Regions from separate parts of the Streptomyces sp. MNU89 genome, predicted to be linked through region 4. Evidence: riboswitches for the same ligand, from Rfam matches in the RefSeq annotation. Region 4 holds a riboswitch; each other region holds the start of a gene.

Region 1 (5,536 bases), 1.7 Mb from region 4:
CCCGTCACGAACAGCACGGGGATCCCGACCAGCAGCACGATGCCCAGGACGGACGTCAGCCGGGGCCCGCGCAGCGGACTGCGCCAGAAGCCGGGCCGGAAGGGCCCGCCCGGCCCCGGGCGCCCGGCCCGCCGGGCCGTGCCGCCGCCCCTCCCCGCGGACGGGACGCGCCCCGCCGGACCCCCGTGCCGTCTTCCCGCCGTCTTCCATCGCGCCGCCCTCCGTGGTGTTCCGCGGGACGCGCGCAGAAGGCCCGCGTCCGCCGTCCACGACCGTAGGCCGGGCCGCCCCCGGAACCCCGCTCCCACCCATGACGAAACGCTGACATCACACCGGGGGCGGTGAGGATCTGACGGAACGGTGACACTGGGCGTGTGTCCGGCCGTACGCGCCGGGGCGGCCCCTAGCGTGACGGCGTGACCCACCTCCGCACCCCCGCGCCCGGCCGCGAGCGTCTGCGCCCGCGGCGGTCCGCCGCCCGCGCGGACCTCCTCACCGCGGCCGCCGCCGCGCTCTTCGTCACCGCGGTCGCCGTCGCCGGCATCCTGATCCAGCGCTCCGTGGACGTCCTGTACGTCGAGTGGCCGCCGCTCTACGCGCACTGGATGCCGCACGCGGGCCCCGGCACGGTCGCGGCACCCGCCGTGGCGGCCGCCGTCATCGCCTACGGCCCGGTGCTCGCCCGCCGGCTGCCCTGGCGCCGGCTGCTGCTCCTGACCTGGGCGGCCTCGCTGGCCTGGACGCTGTCGCTGGCGCTGATCGACGGCTGGCGGCGCGGTGTCGCCGGCCGGCTCACCGCCAAGCACGAGTACCTGCTCGCCGTCGACCGCATCGCCGCCGACCCGGCCGCGGCCGTGCGCACCTTCACCGACCACATCCTGCTCACCTCGCCCGACTACTGGCCCGCCCATGTGGCGGGCCACCCGCCGGGCGCCGTGCTCACCTTCGTCGGCCTCGACCGCATCGGGCTCGGCGGCGGCGCCTGGGCCGCCGTGTGGGTGCTGATCGCGGGCAGCTCGGCCGCCGCGGCCGTCCTGGTGACGCTGCGTGCCGTGGCGGGGGAGCGGTGGGCGCGCCGGGCCGCGCCGTTCGCCGTGCTCGCCCCGGCGGCGGTGTGGGCGGGCGTCTCCGCGGACGCCTACTTCTCGGCCGTCGCCGCCTGGGGGATCGCCCTGCTCGCTCTGGCGTGCCGTCCGGCGGCACGCCGTCCGGCGGCCACCGCGCTGGCCGCAGGGCTGCTGCTCGGCCTCACCGTCCATCTCTCGTACGGGCTGGTGCTGATGGTGATCCCCGCGACCGCCGTCCTGCTGCACGGCCGGACCGTGCGCCCCCTGCTCCCCGCACTCGCCGGCGTGGCCGCCGTCACCGCCGCGTTCACCGCCGCCGGCTTCTGGTGGTACGAGGGCTACGACCTGCTGGTCACCCGCTACTACCAGGGGGTGGCCCGGATCCGCCCGTACAGCTACTGGTTCTTCGGCAACCTAGCCAACGCCGTGATCATCGCCGGGGCCGCTTCCGTCGCCGGGCTGCGCCGCGCCCTGGCCGGCACCGCCGAGACGGTCCGCCGGCTGCGGTCGGGGCGCTCGCTGGACGCCTGCGGTGTCGTGCTCCTCGCCCTCGCGGGCCTCTGCATGATCGCGGCGGCCGACCTCTCCGGGATGAGCAAGGCCGAGACGGAACGGATCTGGCTGCCCTTCGCCCTCTGGCTCCTCCCGGCCGCCGCCCTCCTCCCGGCCCGCCACCACCGCCGCTGGCTGCTGCTCCAAGCGGCGACAGCGCTCTTTCTCAACCACGTTCTGCTTACGGGTTGGTGACGAGACGTCGCCCGGGTGTTGACCGGTATCGCCCCCGAGGGGGACCTTGCCCCCTTTTTGGTTTCATGCCCGGTGCGAACGGAAAGCGACGCCTTGTCACATTCCTGGCAGAACAGGAGTTGCCCATGTTCCACACGCTCAGGTCCCGCTCCGCGGGACTCGCGGCCGGTGCCGCCGCCTCGGCCGTTCTGGTCGGCGGTTCGCTGCTCGGCGCGACATCCGTCCAGGCCGACTCGCAGAACCATCCGCACAAGCCGTACGGGGTCGTCAAGGCCGGGACGCTCAACGAGCGGCAGTACCCCAGCACCGACTCCTCGGTGGTGGGCCAGCTCCACCGGCATGACAAGGTCGGCATCAAGTGCAAGGTGCGCGCCCAGCTGATCCACGGCGACCCCATCTGGTACCACCTGCGGCACAAGGAAGCCTGGGTGAGCGGGAAGTACGTGCACGTTCACGGTTATGTGAAGTGGTGCAAGGACGTCGACCGTCACCACCACCCGCTGACCAACAGCAGGAAGGCCCGTATGGCGAAGGGGTGACCGCACCTCTTCACACCCGGGTGTGAGAAAGGGCCCGGTCCCGGCGGAGGCAGTCCGCCGGGACCGGGCCCGCCGCCGTTCCGCTGGCCGCCGCGGTGCCGCCCGCGGCTGTCCGCCGCCGGGTCCGCGGCCGTCAGCCGAGGCTCTCCGGCCGTTCCCCCTTGGGTCCGATGCCGCGCGTGGTCCGCGGGCCCCGGCTGCGCATGGACGGGTCCTTCTGGAGGGTCTTGTCCGCCGCCTTGGTGGCCTGCTGGTCGGGCACTCCGCTGTCCTCGGCCTCCTTGCGCAGCTTCGCCCGTTTCCGGTCGTACTTCTTGCTGCCGGGCTCCGGCATGGCCGTCACCTCCTCGGTAGTGCGGGCAGGGCCCGCCGACGCCGGACGGGTATCCGGGGCAAAGAGCGTGAAACGGGGCGGATCCCTCCGGCTGCCGCCCGTTCGAAGGGCGCCGGCGCCCCCGCTGCCCCGGCGCCCCGAACCTCGGAGCCGGGTGCCGCCGTGCTTCCGTGCGCCGTCCGGTGTGGGATGTACCGCAGGGTGATCGGCTTGTCCTCCTCACGCGCGGCGCACTACTGTCACAGGGCCTTGGTGCACGGGAAACCGGTGAAGAACCGGTGCGGCCCTCGCCACTGTGATCGGGAAGTCCGGTTCCACCCTCTGGGAGCCACTGGGATGCCGCGGAGCGCCGCGGCACCCGGGAAGGCGGAGTCCGGGCGGCATGACCCGTAAGCCAGGAGACCGGCCAGGGCGCGTCGTCCATCCACGAGGTGCTGGAGAGGTCCGCTTTCCCATGCATATAGCCGAGGGCTACCTGCCCCCCTGGCACGCGGTCGCCTGGAGCGCCGCCGCCGCCCCCTTCGTTCTCCACGGCGTACGGTCGCTGAGCCGCGAGGTGAGGAAGAATCCGGAGAACACCCTGCTGCTCGGTGCCTCCGGTGCCTTCACCTTCGTCCTGTCCGCGCTGAAGATCCCCTCCGTCACGGGAAGTTGCTCACACCCCACCGGCACCGGGCTCGGTGCCATCCTGTTCCGGCCGCCGGTCATGGCGGTGCTCGGCACCATCACCCTGCTCTTCCAGGCCCTGCTGCTGGCGCACGGCGGGCTCACCACCCTGGGCGCCAACGTCTTCTCCATGGCCGTGGTGGGCCCGTGGGCCGGGTACGCCGCCTACCGGCTGGTGAGGGGACTCGGCGCGCCGCTCGCCGCCGCCGTGTTCGCCGGTGCCTTCACCGCCGATCTGAGCACCTACTGCGTCACCAGTGTCCAGCTCGCTCTGGCGTTCCCGGACCCGGCCACCGGACTGCCCGGTGCCCTGGCCAAGTTCGGCTCCGTCTTCGCCGTCACCCAGATCCCCCTCGCCGTCAGCGAGGGCATCCTCACCGTGCTGGTGATCCGGCTGCTGAGCCAGGCCGACGGGACCATCCTGGCCCGGCTCGGCGTGCGGACGGCCGCCGGCGGCCGCCGGCCGGAGCGGTCCCAGGAGGCGGTGACCCGATGAGCCGGAACACCCGGACCAACCTGCTGCTGCTGGCCGTTGTCGCCGTCCTGGCCGCCCTCCCGCTCGTCCTGGGACTCGGCGACGGCATGGAGGAGCCCTTCACCGGCAGTGACGCGCAGGCCGAGACGGCGGTCGAGGAACTCCGGCCGGGCTACGAACCCTGGTTCGCCCCGCTCTACGAACCCCCGTCGGCGGAAGTGGAGTCGGCGCTCTTCGCCCTCCAGGCCGCGATCGGCGCCGGGGTGCTGGCCTACTGCCTCGGGCTGCGCCGAGGACGCCGGCAGGGGGAGGCACGGGCCGCCGCGAGAACGCCGGGAACGGCCGGTCCCGGCACGGCCGCGGCGGGCAAGGCCGAGACGGCGGGTACCGGGGACTCCGTGGGAGGTGCGGCCCCTGACGCGAGGGCGGCCGCGGAGGCGCCACCGGCCGGCGGGGCCCCGGACGTTGCCGGGGACACCCCGGCGCCCGCGTCCGGCGAACGGGGTGGCGGGGGGCCGTCCGGTCCCGGCGGCCGCCCGGCCGCGTAGTCCCGCGTGCTGCCCATCGACGCGGCGGCGCACAGCAGTTGCTGGCGCCGCCGCCACCCCCTGGACAAGGCGGTCCTCGCCCTCGGCCTGACCGTCCTGGCGGTGAGCCTGCCGCCCTGGCCGGGCGCGCCGCTCATCGCCGCCGCCGCGCTCACCGCACTGCTCGGCCCGGCCCGGGTGCCGCCGCGCCGGCTCTGGCGGGCGTACCGGGTGCCGCTCGGCTTCTGCGTCACCGGCGCGCTGCCGCTCCTCGTCCAACTGGGCGGGGAGCGCGGCCTGCTGTCCCTCGCACCGGACGGCCCCGCGCAGGCCGGGCAGCTGCTGCTGCGCACCTCGGCCGCCTCGCTGGGCGTCCTGCTGTTCGCCTTCACCACACCGCTGTCGGATCTGCTGCCGCGTCTCACCCGGGCCGGCGTGCCCCCCGCCGTGACCGACGTCGCGCTGGTGACCTACCGCATCACCTTCCTGTTGCTGGACACCCTCGCGCAGGTGCGGCAGGCCCAGGCAGCGCGCCTCGGCCACACCACGCGCGCCGCCGCCTGGCGCTCGCTGGCCGGGCAGGGGGCGACGGTCTTCCTGCGCGCCTTCTCGCGCGCCGCGCGGATGCAGGACGGACTCGCGGGCCGCGGCTACGACGGGACGCTCCGTGTCCTCGTCACCGGTGCCCCCGTGTCCCGGCGCTTCGTCACCGGCTCCGTCCTGCTGCTCGCCGCGCTGGCGGCGGCCACCCTCGTCCTCGAAAGGCAGCTGTTTTGACGTCCTCCCCTCCCCGCAGGAAGGGGATTCCTGGCTCAGGCCGCCTCCGGGAGCGGCGCTCCCGCAGGTCTTGTGCCCTCGGCACCAGCCGGGTTGAGACCAGCCCGGACGAGCATCACGCGGGCGGAGTTCTTGTCCCTGGGGGACACGGCTCCGCACGTGGTGCAGGTGTAGGTGCGTTCCGAACGGGGCAGTGCGTGCTTGGTTCTCGCTCCGCACGACGCGCAGTCCATGGTGGTGTGCGCGGGGTGCACGAGGCGGATGTCGCGCCCGTGCTTGCGGCCCATCTCGATCAGGGCCGTCTTGGTGGCGCCGACCGCGGCGTCCGCCGCCTTGCGGGCCATGGTGGTCTTGGCGAGGAACTTCGGCCGGAAGTCCTCAACTGCGATGGCATCGTGGTCGGT
Region 2 (5,536 bases), 1.1 Mb from region 4:
GACCTCCTCGGTGCGCAGCGGTGTGATCTCGCTGACCGAGCCGATCAGGGTCGTCTTGCCGACCCCGAACGCGCCGACGACCAGGAGCTTCACCGCCCGCTCCACGGTGTCGGGCAGATACCGCTCGCCGGGCGGGAGGGCGCGCCCCGCGGCCAGGCGGGGGTCAGCGGAGCTTGCGGAGACCATCGAGCACCTCCTGGAGCAGATCGCGGTCCGTGCGGGCGGCCGGGGGGATACCGGTGCGCGCGGTGAGGTGGCCCGAGTCGACGAGGTCCGAGGCCAGGACGGTCACGGTGCTCACCGGCAGCCCGAGGTGCGCCGACGCCTCCGCCAGGGACAGCAGCCGACCGCACATCCGTACCAGGGCGCGTTCCTGGCGGCTGGCGGAGACGGGCAGGTCCTGTTCCCGCGCGGAGGCCACGAGCAGGGTGTCGAGCGCGACCGTGTTGCGGCTGGGGCGGGCCCGTCCGCCGGTGAGCACATAGGGCCGCAGGGGGGTGTCCAGATACTCCCCGGGGGCCGTCATGAGACGGCGCCTTGCCGCGGCGGGCTGGACAGATGGCTGCCGATGCGGTTGACCTGGATGCGCATCTGCTGGGCGATCAGCTGCGGGTCGACCGCGGCGTCGGTGACGACGGCCAGATACGAGCCCTGCCCGGCGGCGACCATGAAGAGGAAGCCGCCGTCGAATTCGACCATTTGCTGTATCACGGCCTTGCTGCCGGTGCCGAACTCCCGTCCGAGGCCCTTGGCGAGGGACTGCAGACCGGAGCAGGCGGCCGCGAGCCGGTCGGCGCTGTCCCGTCCGGTCCCCTCGGAACGGGCCATCAGCAGGCCGTCGGTGCTGAGCACCACCACGTGCCGGACACCGGAGACGGAGGCGACGTCCGCCACCATCCAGTCGCGGCCGGCCGGGCTCTTCATCTGATGCATCGTCATGTGAGGTGTCCTTCGGCGTCATCGTCGTCGCGGTGCGGGCGGCCGTCGCGGCCGGGGGTGCCGTCGTGGCCGGGCAGGCCGGGGGCGGCGCCGGGGCCGGAGGCGCCCACGCGCTGCCACGGGCCTCCGGGGCGCGGCGGACGGCCCCGGCTCCGGGGTCTCCACCCCGGTCCCGGCCGCTTCCGCCGTCCCGGCCGTCCCGCTCGTCTCCGCCGCGTCCTCCGTTTCCGCCGCCCGTGTCCGGGCGGTGCCCGCGCGGCTGCCGGCGAAGAGGGCACCCATCCAGGCCCCGGCCCGCTCGGGGAGGGCGGCGGCGGGGAGGGGCAGCTTTCCGGTACCGGTCAGCTCGGACAGGGGCGGGACGGCGGCGCGGTGGCGGCTGGAGCGCCGCTGGGGCAGTCCCGGACCGCCCGTGGCGGCGGACGGCGGTACGGGGACGGTGCCGGCGACGGCCGTCGCGCCGGCCGGCACGGTGCCGCCCCCGGCGTGCGCGGTCTCGCCGGCCGAGGGGCGCCGGGAGGCGGGCACGGCGGGCGGCTCCAGGGTCTGCAGCAGGGTGCCCGGCACCAGGACCACCGCGCGGACCCCGCCGTACGGGGAGGGCAGCAGGTCGACCTTGAGCCGGTGCCGCTCGGCGTACCGGCCGACGACCGCGAGCCCCGTCTGCGGGATCTCGCCGAGGTCGGCGAAGCCCAGCAGCCGGCGCCCGGCGGCGATCTCCCGCGCCTGTTCGAGGGCGTACTCGTCCATGCCGAGACCGGCGTCGTCGATCTCGATGACGGCGCCGCGGGTCACGGTGCGGACGGTCACCTCGACGTGGGTGGTCGGCGGCGCACACTGGGTGGCGTTGGCGAGGAGCTCCGCCACGACGTGCACCAGGGGTTCCACGACGGTCGCCACCGCCGCGATGTCCTGGTCGCCGCAGACCTTGACGCGCTGGTAGGACACGATCCGGGAGGCCCCCGCGCGAACCACGTCCACCAGCGCGTGCGGCTTCTGCCACTGCTGCCCCGGCCACTCGCCGCACAGCACCGCGAGACTCTGCGCGATCCGGGCCTGCTGCGCGGCGGCGTGGTCGCCGCGCATGCTCGCCTCCAGGACGTCCGGGTGGGCGGAGTGGCGGGCCTCCAGGGCGGCCATCTCCTCCTGGATGCGGTGCGAGGACGCCTGCACCCGGCGGGCGAGGGCCACGACGACCAGGCGCAGCGACTCCTCCCGTTCGCGGACGGTCCGCACGGCGGCGGTGGCGGCCGCCAGCACCCGCTCGTACTCCCGGGCCGTGCCCGGGTGGCTCTCCGCGGGCTGCGGGACCGGTACCGGTTCGCCCGCCAGGGCGGCGGGGAGCCGGACGTCGGCGAGGTGCCGGACCGTTTCCTCCCGCCGGGCGTCCTGGTGGGTGCAGAACTCACGCCACTCGGTGTCGTGCCGTGCGGCCTCCTCCCGTGCGGCCAGCGTCTCGCGCTCGCAGGCGCGCAGCGCGCTCTGCAGCCGCTCGAAGAGACCGACCAGCAGGGCCGCGGTGAGGACGTGGCAGGCCACGGCCCAGCCGGCGCCCACCCCGCCCAGCGCCCACGGGTCCGTGACCGCGACGGCGGCCAGGAGCATCGCGGCCGGGCGGACGAAGCGGCGGCGGAACGTGGAGGAAGCGATCGAGGGTCGAACCATGGCACACCTTGGGAAGGGACGGACGGCGGATGACGGAGGCCCGCACGCGGGGCGAGGCCCCCGGTATGAGGTCTGCCGCCGGGCGGCGGCCGCGTCGTCCGGCCGCCCGGCCGTCCTGGCGTCCGGGCGCCGCCGTGCCGCGGACGGCGGGGCCCGGAGCCGCCGGGCGGCGCTCCGCGGCCCTCTTTCTACCGGCCGGGGCCGCCGCCGCGGGCCCGTTGTGCGCGGTACGGCACCGGGCACATCGATTCGAGGGGTACGCCGGGCAGGCCCGGCCGGGCCGACGCGGGCGCCCGTGGCCGGGAAACGGGCGGGGAGGGAGGCCGGAACGGCGGGAGTCTCGGGTCCACGGGACGGAGCATAGACCCATGTATAAGCCATGCATTTCTTAATATCGCAGCTCAGAGCGGGTGTCGCACAGAAGAACGGAGGCCGTCGCACACCCGCCCGCACCGATGCGGGAGGATGCTGCCCAACGAGGCGACGGGAACCAGGAAGCCGGTGCGAATCCGGCGCGGTCCCGCCACTGTGACCGGGGAGCGAACCCCATCCGAGCCACGGCCCCCGCGGGCCGGAAGGCCGGGGCGAGCGCCGATCCGGCAGCCAGGAGACTGGCCCGTCGCCGATCCGCCGCACCCGGGGCGAGGACACCCCAGGAAGAGGTTCGCGATGAGCGACGACGACGTGCCGTGCCCCGGCGCGGGCCGCACGCCGGACACCGTCACCGTGGTCGGCATCGGCGCCGACGGCTGGGACGGGCTCGGGCGGGACGCCCGGGAGGCGCTGCACCGCGCCGGGACCGTCATCGGCGGCCCCCGCCAGCTCGCCCTGCTGCCGCCCGGCTGCACGGCGGAACGGGTGCCCTGGCCGTCACCGCTGCGCCCCGCCGTGCCCCGGCTGCTCGCCGAGCACGCCGGGCGGCGGGTGGCCGTCCTGGCCAGCGGCGACCCGATGTTCCACGGCATCGGGCGGACCCTGGCCGCGGCCGTCGGCGCGGAGCGGCTGCGGGTGCTGCCCCACGCCTCCTCGGTGTCGTACGCCTGTGCCCGGCTGGGCTGGGCGGTGGAGGACACCGAGGTGGTCAGCCTGGTGGGCCGGCCCGCCGCCGCTCTGGCCGCCGCCCTGCACGCGCGCCGGCGGCTGCTCGTCCTGAGCGCGGGCGCCGGGACCCCGGGTGAGGTGGCGGCACTGCTGTGCGACCGCGGCTACGGGCCGAGCCGGATGACCGTGCTCGAACAGCTGGGCGGCGGCGCGCGGGAACGCCGGTTCGAGGGCACCGCCGCCGGCTGGCCGCATCCGCCGGGCGATCCGCTGAACGTCGTCGCCGTCGAGTGCCGGCCCGGGCCGGGCGGCCACCGGCTGTCCGCGGTCCCGGGGCTCCCGGACGAGGCGTACGAGCACGACGGGCAGCTCACCAAGCGCCGTGTGCGGGCGGCCACGCTGGCCGCGCTCGCCCCGGCACCGGGCGAACTGCTGTGGGACATCGGCGGCGGCTCCGGCAGCATCGCGGTCGAGTGGATGCGCGCCGGACGCGGCTGCCGCGCGGTGAGCGTGGAGCGCGACCCCGTACGGGCCGCGCGCATCCGGCGTAACGCGGAGCGGCTCGGGGTGCCCGCGCTGCGGGTGGTCACCGGGGCCGCCCCGGAGGCCCTGGACGGACTCGCGGACGGGCCCGCGGACGGAAGACCCGCGGACGGGCGGGGGACCGGACTCGGGCCGCCCGACGCGGTGTTCGTCGGTGGCGGGCTCACCGCCCCCGGACTGCTGGAGGCGTGCTGGGCGGCGCTGCCCGCCGGAGGGCGGCTGGTCGCCAACACGGTGACGCTGGAGTCCGAGGCACTGCTGGCGGAGTGGTACCGCCGGCACGGCGGGGAGCTGGTGCGGATCGCCGTCTCCCGCGCCGTACCGGTCGGCGGGTTCACCGGCTGGCGGCAGGCGATGCCGGTCACGCAGTGGGCGGTGACCAAGCCGGGGAAGCGGGGGCCGGAGGAACAGCGGGCGGAGGAACAGCGGGCGCCGGCGGAGTGACGCGGGCGGACCGAACGTCAGCAGGGCGGCCACCGGCGGGGCCGGCGTCCGCGGAGCGCATGCCGGCCGGGAGGCCGGACCGAGGAGAAGAACGATGACGGTGTACTTCATCGGTGCCGGTCCCGGCGCCGCCGACCTGATCACCGTGCGCGGGCAGCGGCTGCTGGAGTCGTGCGCCGTCTGCCTGTACGCGGGCAGCCTGGTGCCGCGCGAACTGCTCGCCGCCTGCCCGCCGGACGCGCGGCTCGTGGACACGGCGCGGCTGAACCTGGACCAGATCACGGCGGAGCTGGCGGACGCGCACCGCGCGGGCCACGACGTGGCCCGGCTGCACTCCGGGGACCCCTCGGTGTTCAGCGCGGTCGCGGAGCAGATGCGGCGGCTGGACGCGGCCGGCGTGCCGTACGAGGTGGTGCCCGGCGTACCGGCGTTCGCCGCGGCGGCCGCGGCGCTGGGACGGGAGCTGACCGTGCCGGCCGTCGGCCAGACCGTGATCCTCACCCGCGTCGCCCAGCAGGCCACCCCGATGCCGGACGGCGAGGACCTGGCCACCCTGGGACGCAGCCGAGCGCTGCTCGTACTGCACCTGGCCGCCCGCTACGCGGACCGGGTCGTCGCCGAACTGCTGCCGCACTACGGAGCCGACTGCCCCGCCGCGGTGGTGGCGATGGCGAGCCGCCCGGAGGAACTGGTGCTCCGGGGCCCGCTGGACGGTATCGCCGACCAGGTCAGGGCGGCCGGGGTGACGCGCACGGCGGTCATCATGGTCGGCCGCGCTCTGGGCGCCGAGCAGTTCCCGGACAGCCATCTGTACTCGGCGGAGCGCGACCGGTGCGGCATCGCCGCCCAGGGCGGCCCCCGGCCCCCGGCCGGCGGGAGCGCACCGGAACGGTGACCGGCCGCG
Region 3 (5,536 bases), 4.2 Mb from region 4:
CCCGCAGCGCCGACTCCTCGGCCGCCCAGCGGGCCGCGAAGCCGGCCGGGTCGTCGTCGTGGGCGAGCCGCCGCCGGACGACCTCCACCCGCAGCTCCGGCTCGCGCGAGGCGGAGACCTCGACCGTCAGCCCGAACCGGTCGAGCAACTGCGGCCGCAGTTCGCCCTCTTCCGGGTTCATCGTGCCGACCAGCAGGAAACGCGAGGCGTGCCGTACGGAGACCCCCTCGCGCTCCACATAGGAGGCGCCCATGGCGGCGGCGTCCAGCAGCAGGTCCACCAGATGGTCGTGGAGCAGATTGACCTCGTCGACGTAGAGCACGCCGCGGTGGGCCTCCGCGAGCAGCCCCGGCTCGAACGCCTTCTTCCCCTCCGACAGGGCGCGTTCGATGTCGAGCGCGCCGGCGAGGCGGTCCTCCGAGGCGCCGACCGGCAGTTCGACCATCCGGGCCGGCCGCTCCGTCCCCGGCCCCGCGGGGTGCGGGCCGTCGGGGCAGGCGCCGTCCGGTGCCTGCGGATCGCAGGAGAAGCGGCAGCCCGGCACCACGGCGACCGGCGGCAGCAGCGCCGACAGCGCGCGCACGGCGGTCGACTTGGCGGTGCCCTTCTCCCCGCGGACGAGCACCCCGCCCACGGCGGGGGACACCGCGTTCAGCAGCAGGCCCAACCGCAGGTCGTCCATGCCGACGATCGCGGTGAACGGGTAGTGCGGATCGGGGGAGCGGGACACGGCGCCGGCCGTGCCGCTCGTGACGGCGGCGCTCGTGACGGTGTCGTTCATGCGGTGCCCTCCGGTGGAACCCTCGGAAATCGGTCAGGTGTCCGCCTCCGCGGCCCGGACGGCCGGGGCGGTACTCGGCGGGACGGCGCGCCGGACCGCACGCTCACGGCAGGCGCGCCCGGCGGCGTACGGACAGCCGCGCTCACGGCGCGCCCGGCGGTACGAACGGCAGGTCCGGCGGCGCTCCCTCCTCGATCAGCCGCAGCAGCGCCCCGGTGTCGGCGTGCTCCTCGATCAGATCCCCCAGCCGGTCGAGCTGCTCCTCGCGCAGCTCCCCGAAAGCCGTGTCCGGCGCCGGGACGAAGCGGCGCCCGGCGTCCCGCGCCACCCGGCGCAGGAACGCCCGCCGGAAGGCGTCGCTCTCCAGTGAGCCGTGCCAGTGCGTGCCCCAGACGGAGCCCGCCCGGCAGCCGTCCAGGGCCCGGCCCCGGCCGTCGGTCATGAACGGCTCGGCGGAGTCCGCCACGTCGGACACGCCGTGGTGGATCTCGTAGCCCGCCACCGGCTCGCCCAGGGCCTCGCCCGCCGGCCGTGCCAGGGTCTTCTCCACCGCGAAGCGCACCCGCAGCGGCAGCAGTCCGAGCCCGTCCACCGCCCCGGCCCGCGACTCGACCTCGTCCTCGATGCGCTCGCCCAGCATCTGGTAGCCGCCGCAGATCCCGAGCACCGGCCGCCCCTCCGCCGCCCGGCGCGCGACGGCCTCGGCGAGCCCCCGTTCGCGCAGCCAGGCCAGCGCCCGCACGGTGCCGCGGGTGCCCGGGAGGACGACGAGATCGGCGTCGGCCAGCTCCTCCGGCCGGTCGGCGAAGCGCACCAGGACGCCGGGTTCGGCGGCCAGCGCGTCGACGTCCGTGAAGTTGGACATCAGCGGCACGGCCGCCACGGCGATCCGCAGCACCTCCTCGCCGCACGGCGGCCCGGCGGCGGACTCGCGCACCGCGCCGCGCAGCGAGAGCCGCAGCCCGTCCTCCTCGTCGATGCCCAGGCCGTGCGCGTACGGCAGGACGCCCAGCACCTGCCGCCCCGTCAGCCCGCGCAGCATGTCCAGCCCCGGCTCCAGCAGTGACGCGTCACCGCGGAACTTGTTCACCACATAGCCCGCGACCAGCGCCTGGTCGGCGCGGCTCAGCAGGGCGGTGGTGCCGAAGAAGGACGCGAACACCCCGCCCCGGTCGATGTCGCCGACCACCACGGCCGGCAGTCCGGCCGCCCGCGCGAGCCCCATGTTGACGATGTCGTGCCGGCGCAGATTGATCTCCGCCGGGCTGCCCGCGCCCTCGCAGATCACCGCGTCGTACCGGGCGCGCAGCCGCTCGTAGCAGTCGAGGACGACGGGGAGCAGCGCCTCCCGGCGGTTCGCGCTCGGGGCGCCCCCGGTCCCCGGGCCGGCCGCGAAGTAGCCCCGGGCGCTCAGCTCGCCGGCCGGTTTGCCGAGCACCACGACCTGGCTGCTGCGATCGCCGCCGGGCTTGAGCAGCACCGGGTTCATCAGCGCCGACGGCTCCACCCACGCCGCCTGCGCCTGCATGGCCTGCGCGCGGCCGATCTCGGCCCCCTCGGGCGTCACGAACGAGTTCAGCGACATGTTCTGCGCCTTGAACGGGGCCACGGAGACGCCCTTGCGGGCCAGCCACCGGCAGATCCCGGCGGTGACGACGCTCTTGCCGGCGTCGGAGGTGGTCCCCGCGACGAGCAGGCCGCCGCCGGTCCGGGCGGTGCCGCCGTGGGTGCCGGTCATCCCCGCCCCTCTCCGGCGGGCGGCCGGGAGACGGCCGTCGCGCCCCGGAGCGCCCCGTACGCCAGCCGTCCGCCGGCGCACACCACCAGCGCCAGCGCGCCGACCCGGCGCGAGAGGCGCACCGCACGCTCGATGTCGCGCGGCTCCACCGGGCGGTTGCCGGCCCCCAGCACGGGCCGGTGTTCGACCCGGCCGCCGTACGCCAGCGTGCCGCCCAGCCGTACGCCGAGGGCCCCCGCGAACGCCGCCTCCACCGGACCGGCGTTGGGGCTCGGGTGGCGCCGGGCGTCGGACCGGAGCACCCGCAGGGCACCCTGCGGGTCCGGGCCGGCGAGCACGGCCAGCGCGGCGGTGAGCCGGGACCCGGGGAAGCCCGCCACGTCGTCCAGCCGGGCCGGGGCCCAGCCGAACCGGCGCAGTCGCGGCGACTTGTGGCCGGCCATCGCGTCGAGGGTGTTGACCGCGCGGAAGCCGGCCAGGCCGGGCACCCCGGCGGCGGCACCCCACACCAGCGCCCCGACGACCGCGTCTGAGGTGTTCTCCGCGACGGACTCCACGACCGCGCGGGCGATCTGCTGTGCGTCCAGCGACCGCGGGTCCCGCCCGCAGAGACCCGGCAGCCGTTCGCGCGCCCGTGCCAGGTCACCGGCCTCCAGCGCGGCGCCGACGGCCCGCGCCTCACGGCCGAGCGACGTACCGCCCAGCACGGCCCAGGTGACGGCGGCGGTCAGCGCTCCGGAGGCGGCGGGGGAGCGGCGTACGGCGTGGGAGAGGCCGGCGGCCGCGGCCACCGTGCCGCCGGCGCACAGGGCGGTGTACAGCGCCCCGGCGCCCCGGTGGTCGCGCCACAGCAGCCGCTCGGCGGCCGTCGCGGCCCGCCCGAACGCGGCGACGGGGTGGCCGCGCCGGGGATCGGCCAGAAGGAGGTCGGCGAGGAAGCCGAGCGCCGTACCGGCGGCGAGGACGGCGTCCGCGGAGCGGGGAGAGCGGGTGTCGGGGCGCGGGTGTCCGGGGCGCGGAGGCCCCGGCGGCGTCTTCGGCACGCATCGGCTCAGACCGCCGTCACGCCTCGGAGGGGGACGGGGCGGCGGGGCCGCCGGGAGCGGAGGGAGGGTGCCCGCCCGCGGGCCGTTCGGCCACGGGGCGTTCGACGGCAGGGCGTACTGCGGCGGCAGCCGGGCATCGCGTTTGTCCTCACTCAGGGTCCGCGCCCTGGTTCGACGTGACCGGCGGTGAGAGTCTCCTGGCTCCCGGATCGGCGCGGGCCCCGGTCTTCCCGCCCGTCGGAACGGGCCGTGACGTGGGTGGGGTGCGCTCCCCGGTGACAGTGGCGGGACCGCGCCGGATTCGCACCGGCTTCCTCTCCTGCCGCCGTTTGGCCCCGGCAGTCCACCACGCCCGGGAACGCCCGTCAACTCGCCCTTGACCTGCGGGGGATCAGTGTGCGGAGTGCCACACCGGGGCGCGCGGTGCGTACGCCGTCCGGTGCCGGGACGGGAGGGGCGCACGGGACGGGGCGAGCCGGGCGGGAGAGGGACGGGGGCGGGCGGCCGCGGACGGGCAGGGCGGGGCGGGCGGAAGGGGCGCGGGCAGGGCCCGCCACCCGGCAGCACGCGTCACGCGCTGTCCGGGCGGCGGGCCCGGGTGCCGCTGTACCGCCGCCCGTTCGACGCGGGCGGTGCGGGCGGTGCGGGAGACCGTCAGGCGACGATCAGATAGATCCCGTACGCCACGACCGCCGCGGAGACCGCGAAGCACACCGTGGCGAGGGTGCGCGCCAGGGCGGTCGGCGCCTCGGTGACCGTGGCGCCCTCCGCGCCGTCCGCCTGCGGGTGCCGCCGGGCGGAGGTGCCGACGATGCCCAGGGTGAAGACGCCGACGATGGCGACGGTCGCCACGAGGCTGACCACGGAGACCTGGCCGAGTGCTGCCCAGTCGATGTTCATACGGTTCTTCCTTCTACCTGAGCCGTCAGACGACGGTGGCCTTGGACGCCGCGGACTGGGACGCCGGGGACGCGGAGCGCGGGGAACCGGCCTCGCCGTCGTGGGCGGCCGCCTCCAGCACGGAGTCGGTGGGCGGCGGGGAGAGGGAGGCGACGACGTCGGCGACGATGTCCTCGTGCTCCGGATCGGCGTGCGGGGCGGGAACGTCGTTCACATTGCTGTGGTCGACCTTCTCCTGGCGCGACTTCACCCAGATCCACGCGCTGCCCGCGACGGCCATGACGGCGACCGCGGTGACGCCCCAGGTGCCGCGCCCGGCCAGCAGGGCGGCCAGCCCGGCGACGAGGCCGGCGGCCGGCAGGGTCAGGCCCCAGGCGACGAACATGCGGGTCGCGGTCGACCAGCGCACCACGCCGCCCTTGCGGCCCAGGCCGGAGCCCATGATCGCGCCGGAGGACACCTGCGTGGTGGAGAGGCCGAAGCCCAGGTGGGAGGAGGCGAGGATGACGGTCGCGGCGCCGGTCTGGGCGGAGAAGCCCTGCGGCGGCTGGATGTCGGTGAGGCCCCGGCCCATGGTGCGGATGATGCGCCAGCCGCCGAGGTACGTGCCGAGGGCGATGGCGACACCGGCCGAGGTGATGACCCAGAACGGCGGACCGGCGTCGGGCGCGAGCACACCGCCGGTGATGAGCGCGAGGGTCATCACACCCATGGTCTTCTGGGCGTCGTTGGTGCCGTGGGCGAGGGAGACCAGGGCGGCCGAGGCGATCTGCCCGGAGCGGTAGCCCTTGGCGGTGTCCCGCTCGTCGCGTCCGCGGGTGAGCCGGTAGGTGAGCCGGGTGGCGGCCATCGCCGCGAGTCCCGCGACGATCGGCGCGGCCAGGGCAGGCAGCAGCACCTTCGAGAGGACGACGTCGAGGTGGATGGCCCCGATGCCGGCGGAGAAGAGGGTGGCGCCGATCAGACCGCCGTAGAGGGCGTGCGACGAGCTGGAGGGGAGGCCCACCAGCCAGGTCAGCAGATTCCACATGATCGCGCCGACGAGCCCGGCGAAGATCACTTCTGGGCGGA
Region 4 (5,536 bases):
CAATTCCCGGAGACCTCATGCCCAGGGATGAAACCCCCTCCCGGAACACGCCTCACTTACCCCGATTGGACCGCAGGAGCTTCCTGACCCGCGCAGGTGGTCCGACCCTCGCCGCCGCCGGCTCGCTGCTGCCATCCGGCACCGCCCAGGCCGCCGAGACCATCACCACGCCGCAGAACGGCATGCAGGCGGCTGTTACTGCCATTTCTGGACGGATGGTGTCGGAACGGTCTCCATGGCGCTCGGCGACGCCGGCCATTACACCGTCGTCTGGAACGACTGCGGGAACTTCGTGGCCGGCAACGGCTGGGCCACCGGGGGTCGCAGAACCGTGAAGTGGCACCCCGCTTGCGGGGCCCGTCTGTGATCACGAGACGGAGTGGTCCGCCTCGACTCCAGTGGCCAGGGACGGTGCTCCGGGGAGGAAGGTCACCTGAGGGGCACCCGTGCGCGGATGGATGGTGACCTCGCTCGCCACGCCGTAGACGCCGGCCAGCAGGTGGGGCGTGAGGACGTCGGCGGGTGGGCCCGAGGCGGTGACCCTACCGTCGCGCATGACGTAGAGGCGGTCGCAGTAGTACGCAGCCAGGTTGAGGTCGTGCAGGGCCACCAGGGCCGTCGCGGACAGCCGCCGCAAGGTGCCCAGGACCTCCAACTGGTGACGGACGTCGAGGTGGTTGGTGGGCTCGTCCAGGACAAGCAGGGACGGCTGCTGGGCCAGCGCGCGGGCGATGAGCACACGCTGGCGCTCGCCGCCGGAAAGCCGGTCGAAGGAGCGGTGGGCCAGGTCGGTGGCGTCCACTGCGGCGAGCGCCGACCGGATCAGCTCGGCGTCCTCGGCGGTGTCCCCGTCGAGCAGCCGCTTGTGCGGGGTGCGGCCCATCGCCACGACCTCACGCACCGAGAGGTCGAACTCGGCGCCCGACTCCTGCACCACCGCGGCCACCGTCCGGGCCAGTTGCCGCACGGGCAGCGACCAGGCGTCGGTGCCGTCGACACCCACGTGGCCGGTCGCGGGGCGCAGAACGCGGTAGACGGCGCGCAGCAGGCTGGACTTGCCGCTGCCGTTCGGTCCGACCAGGCCGATGACCTCTCCGGGCCGGGCGGTCAGGGAGACGTCCTCGACCAGGCGGTGCGCGCCGGCGGTGAGGGTGACCGTGTCGATGACGAGTTCGGTGCCGGTCATGCCCCTCCTCGGTCGGTGTTCCGGCGGGCGTCGCGGCGCATCAGCCACAGGAAGAACGGGCCGCCGCACAGGGCGGTGAGCACGCCGACGGGGATCTCCATGGGCGCGGCGACGACGCGGGCGGCGATGTCGGCCCAGATGAGGAAGACCGCGCCGCCGAGGGCCGCTGTCGGCAGGACGCGTCGGTGGTCGCCGCCGACGGCGAGGCGGACGATGTGCGGCAGCATCAGGCCGACGAAGCCGATCGGTCCGCACGCCGCGACGAGGATGCCGGTGACGAGGGAGAGCAGGACGAACATGCGGGCGCGGAAGCGTGCCACGTCCAGCCCCATCGTGGTCGCGGCCTCCTCGCCGGCGAGCAGGAGGTTCAGGTTGCGGGCCTGGACCATGAGGACGGCGATGCCCAGGGCCAAGGCGGCGCCGGGCAGCCACAGGGTGTCCCAGTTGACGCCGCCGAGGCCGCCGAGGGTCCAGGCGAGGACCGCGCGGGCCTCGTTGCCCCGGTCGGTGGTGAGCAGCAGTAGGTCCAGTACGGCGGTGAGCACAGCGGCGACGGCCACACCGGACAGGACCAGCCGGGTTGAGGTGATCCGGCCGCCGGTGCGGGCGGTGGTGTACACGAGCAGCAGCGCGCCGAGCGCGCCCGCGAAGGCGGCAGCCGACAGCGACAACGGCCCGAGCCACGTCACCCCGAACACGATCACCACCACGGCGCCCAGGGACGCCCCGGAGGAGACGCCGAGGAGGTAGGGCTCGGCGAGCGGGTTGCGGATCAGGGCCTGTAGAGCGGTTCCCACGACCGCCAGTCCGGCGCCGGCCACGGCCCCCAGAAGCACGCGCGGGGCGCGTACGTCCAGCACGATCGTCTCCCGCGCCCGCGACCAGTCCGGTTCCGTCCAGTCGGCGCCCAGCGCGTGCGTCACGATGCCCCACACCTGGCCGGGCGGCACCTGCACAGACCCGATGGCCAAGCCCGCGGTGGCGGAGACCCCCAGGGTGACGGCCAGGACGACGAGGGTGACGGTGAGACCGGCCCGGCCCGCCCGCCTGTCGCCCTCTCGCCGTCGTCGCACGGTCTGCTCGGTGCCGGCCTCGACGACCGGGGCCGTCACGCGAAGCTCTCGGGATGGATACCGCGGGCCAGGTCCTCGACCGCGTGGGCCGAGCGGATGCCGACCAGTGTCGCGGTCAGCGGCAGGACGACGAACCGCTTGTTCCTGACGGCGGGCACGTCCTTCAGGGCGGGCTGGGAGAGCAGGAACTTCTTCTTCTGCTCGACACTCCCGGCGTCGGCGTAGTCGTAGACGGCGATGACTTCGGGCTTGCGCGCGACGACCTGCTCCCAGGAGACGTCCCCGAAGACGTCGTCGAGGTCGGCGAAGACGTTCCTGCCGCCGGCCAGCCGGATCAGTTCGGTGCCCAGGCTCTTGCCGCCCGCGGTGAAGGCGGTCTTGTCGCCGCTGTCGTAGACGAAGACGCGCGTCCCGGGTTCGTCCTCGACCTTGGTGGCGGCCTTGTCGACGCGGTCGGTGAGGTCGGCGATCAGTTCGCCGGCCCGCTCCGGGACGCCGAAGATCCGGCCGATGGTGCGGATCTCGTCGTAGGTGTCCTTCATCGTCACCCGCCTCTTCCCGCAGTATTCGCGGTTGAGGTGGGTGTCGATACCGGCGTCGGCGAACGCCTTGCGGGAGCGGCCCTCGTTCTCGGCGAAGGCGCTGCCGTAGCCGCCGTAGACGAGGTCGGGCTCGGCTTCCAGGATCGTCTCGAACGACGGTTCCTTCCTCGCCAGCTGGGGGATCGCCTTGTAGTCCTTCTCCAGCTCGGGCAGGACCGCCGAGTCGGGGAAGGCGGTGCCGACCATACGATCCTGCAGGCCGAGGGCGAGCATGAGTTCCGCCGGGTGCTGGTGGATGGTGACAACGCGGGAAGGCGGCTTGTCGTACGTCGTCTTCACACCGCAGTTGTCGACGGTGACGGGGAAGCCCGCGGCCGGCGAGGCCGTTGCCTTGGCGTCCTCGGCGGTGTCCTGCGGCGAGCCGCAGCCGGCGGTCAGCAGGGCCGCCGACAGGGCGACGGCAGCGGCCGTCGCACGCAGGGCATGCCGCTTGTGGGCAGAGGTGGACAGCGGGGGACGGGGCGTACCGTCGTACACGTGAAGCCTCCTGGGGAGTCCGCGCTCCTCGGATCGGGCCCGCGACAGGCCAGTGTCCTGACTCCCGGATCGACGCCTCCCCCTGCCTTCCCGCGCCGTGGACGCAGTGGCGTGTAAAGGGGTGCACTCCCCGGTCACAGTGGCGGGACCGTGCCGGACTCGCACCGGCTTCCTGTCTCCCGTCGCGGTGATGACCCGCCGATACTACGGTCTGGCGAGAAGCGGCCAAAAGGGCGTGCGAAACCGCCCGAGCGCCCCTGCCCGGCCCTCACGCCTCGCGGACCGCCCGCAGCACCAGCCGCTCGGCGTTCTCGTCGTAGGGGCGGCCGTCGAAGCCACCGAAGATCTCCACCCGGCCGAACCCCGCCTCCTCCACATCCGCCGCAACTCGACCGCGCGGACGTCGCCTCGGCAATCCCGGTCACCTTGGCGACACTGCGGCACGTACTGGATGTACCTGCTCAGCCAGGCGTTCGGCCGGTCCGGTCTGCTGTGGGCCCGGGGCACGGTCATGCTCGGCCTGTTGCCGTCTGGGCCCCGCCCCGCCCGGCTGCCGGTCTCCCGGCAGGTCCTGGAACGCTGGCACCGCACTTCGTCATCGTCGTCCACGTCCTGAGCGTGTGGCACACCCTGCTGTACGGCACCAATCTGGTACGGCGAGTGGCCGCGCACCGTGCCGGGGCTGCTGCAACTTCCCGTCGCCGTGCTGCGCCTGCTGCGTCCCGCCCGGCGGGCCGAGCGACTGGGCGCACCGACGCGCCGCGAGGGCGTGTCGGTGCCGGGCTGGTTGGTGCGGGCCGTCGGCCGGATGGTCGCCGGGGCCGTCGTGGTGGGGCTGCTCATCGTGGTGGCCTCCGGCCACGACGGCGGCCGGGAACGCCCGGCCGAGCCGCCCGCTACGAGTCCGCACGCTCATGAGCCCGAATGATCCGGGCCGGCCGGTCGATGGGATGATGACCGGCGACAGGGCGACGACGGTCCGAGGAAGCCGGTGCGAATCCGGCGCGGTCCCGCCACTGTGATCGGTGAGCGAACCCCGTACGTGCCACGGCCCCGTGAGGGTGGGAAGGCCGGGGCGAGCTGCGACCCGAGAGCCAGGAGACTCACGTCGTCGCCTCCTCGAAGGACACCGGGGCGGATCTCCCCGGAGAGAGGGTGGTTCGGCGTGCCCGAGACAAGGGGCGGCGAGGCGTTCGGCGCCGAGGTGGATGCGCGACCGGCCGGCGGAGTGCCGTGCCGGGTCGTCGTGTGCCGGGACTGCTGCTGCGGCACCGCCAAGGTGACCGGTGTGGACCATGCGGCACAAACCGCACGCCTGCGTACCGAGGCGCCTGTGCGCATCTCCGCCTGCCTGGACGTGTGCGACCAGGCGAACGTCGTCGTCGTACAGCCCTCCTCCGCGGGCCGGGCCGCCGGAGCCCGTCCGGTGTGGCTGGGCCTGGTCAACGACCCGGACGCGACGGAGGACATCGCCGCCTGGGTACGGGCGGGCGGCCCCGGCGTCGCGTCCCGCCCGGACATCCTCGACCTGCACACCTTCACCCCGCCGCGCCGCCGCACGGCTTCCTGAGCACCGGCGAGCGCTACGGCTCAGAGGCAGCGGGACGACGCAGCGGGCGGGATGGTGCGGGCCGGGGAAGACGACGATGACCTTGCCGTCGTGCGACGGACGGGTGGGCCCGGATCCAGCTCTGACGGTGGTGAAAGGCCAGCTGGCGAATCGTCTGGTGCCGTGCCCTTGCCGGTGTCTTCGGTGGGAGCACGGCACCTGGACATGCACCGGTGTGTGGTGAGCACTGTGCCCGCGGTCACTCCCGGGCCGAGCCGGCTGAGAGAAGGTCCGCGAGTTCGTTCTCGGCCAGTTGCAGTGGGGCGAGGCGAGCGAGGTGCTCATCACTGAGGCGCAGCATGGACGCGGCGACGTTCTCCTCGAGATGAGCGATCGAGGATGTGCCGGGGATGGGGCAGAGCACGCTCGACCGGTCCAACAGCCAGGCGAGAGCCACCTGCGCGGGCGTTGCGTTCAGCTCTGCCGCCACTTCGGCGACGATGCTGTTGGCGAGGGCCAACTGGCCACTCATGATCGGAAACCACGCGATGAAGGGAATGTGCTCCCGTTCGCAGTGCTCGAGGACGTCCTCTCCCACACGGGCCGCCACATTGAAGATATTCTGCACGGCCGCCACATCGATGACCCT

Evidence for each region. Region 4 has a riboswitch for cobalamin ahead of E4N63_RS07815 (ABC transporter substrate-binding protein). Riboswitches for the same ligand answer to the same signal wherever they lie in the genome.
Region 1: linked by a shared signal. The riboswitch ahead of E4N63_RS00825 (energy-coupling factor ABC transporter permease) and the one ahead of E4N63_RS07815 (ABC transporter substrate-binding protein) in region 4 are both predicted to bind cobalamin.
Region 2: linked by a shared signal. The riboswitch ahead of cbiE (precorrin-6y C5,15-methyltransferase (decarboxylating) subunit CbiE) and the one ahead of E4N63_RS07815 (ABC transporter substrate-binding protein) in region 4 are both predicted to bind cobalamin.
Region 3: linked by a shared signal. The riboswitch ahead of E4N63_RS25670 (cobalamin biosynthesis protein) and the one ahead of E4N63_RS07815 (ABC transporter substrate-binding protein) in region 4 are both predicted to bind cobalamin.

Annotation. Positions count from the first base shown of each region.
Region 1 is NZ_JAJKLL010000001.1:173,130-178,665, reverse strand. It holds gene E4N63_RS00845 (molybdopterin-dependent oxidoreductase) at 1-74, opposite strand, end outside; gene E4N63_RS00840 (hypothetical protein) at 417-1,814, shown strand; gene E4N63_RS00835 (SH3 domain-containing protein) at 1,940-2,353, shown strand; gene E4N63_RS00830 (hypothetical protein) at 2,487-2,687, opposite strand; cobalamin riboswitch at 2,921-3,113, shown strand; gene E4N63_RS00825 (energy-coupling factor ABC transporter permease) at 3,142-3,849, shown strand; gene E4N63_RS00820 (energy-coupling factor ABC transporter substrate-binding protein) at 3,846-4,376, shown strand; gene cbiQ (cobalt ECF transporter T component CbiQ) at 4,383-5,132, shown strand; gene E4N63_RS00810 (transposase) at 5,168-5,536, opposite strand, start outside.
Region 2 is NZ_JAJKLL010000001.1:767,210-772,745, reverse strand. It holds gene E4N63_RS03370 (ATP/GTP-binding protein) at 1-186, opposite strand, end outside; gene E4N63_RS03365 (DUF742 domain-containing protein) at 164-526, opposite strand; gene E4N63_RS03360 (roadblock/LC7 domain-containing protein) at 523-933, opposite strand; gene E4N63_RS03355 (ATP-binding protein) at 958-2,604, opposite strand; cobalamin riboswitch at 3,093-3,218, shown strand; gene cbiE (precorrin-6y C5,15-methyltransferase (decarboxylating) subunit CbiE) at 3,274-4,632, shown strand; gene cobM (precorrin-4 C(11)-methyltransferase) at 4,727-5,527, shown strand.
Region 3 is NZ_JAJKLL010000001.1:6,011,345-6,016,880, forward strand. It holds gene E4N63_RS25660 (putative cobaltochelatase) at 1-682, opposite strand, end outside; gene E4N63_RS25665 (cobyric acid synthase) at 924-2,519, opposite strand; gene E4N63_RS25670 (cobalamin biosynthesis protein) at 2,516-3,439, opposite strand; cobalamin riboswitch at 3,756-3,883, opposite strand; gene E4N63_RS25675 (hypothetical protein) at 4,220-4,465, opposite strand; gene E4N63_RS25680 (inorganic phosphate transporter) at 4,491-5,536, opposite strand, start outside.
Region 4 is NZ_JAJKLL010000001.1:1,827,284-1,832,819, reverse strand. It holds gene E4N63_RS31440 (glycoside hydrolase family 11 protein) at 65-367, shown strand; gene E4N63_RS07825 (ABC transporter ATP-binding protein) at 368-1,186, opposite strand; gene E4N63_RS07820 (FecCD family ABC transporter permease) at 1,183-2,298, opposite strand; gene E4N63_RS07815 (ABC transporter substrate-binding protein) at 2,295-3,338, opposite strand; cobalamin riboswitch at 3,368-3,552, opposite strand; gene E4N63_RS07810 (hypothetical protein) at 3,607-3,753, opposite strand; partial or broken gene E4N63_RS07805 (hypothetical protein) at 3,715-4,266, shown strand; cobalamin riboswitch at 4,320-4,443, shown strand; gene E4N63_RS07800 ((2Fe-2S) ferredoxin domain-containing protein) at 4,543-4,908, shown strand; gene E4N63_RS07795 (aldo/keto reductase) at 5,147-5,536, opposite strand, start outside.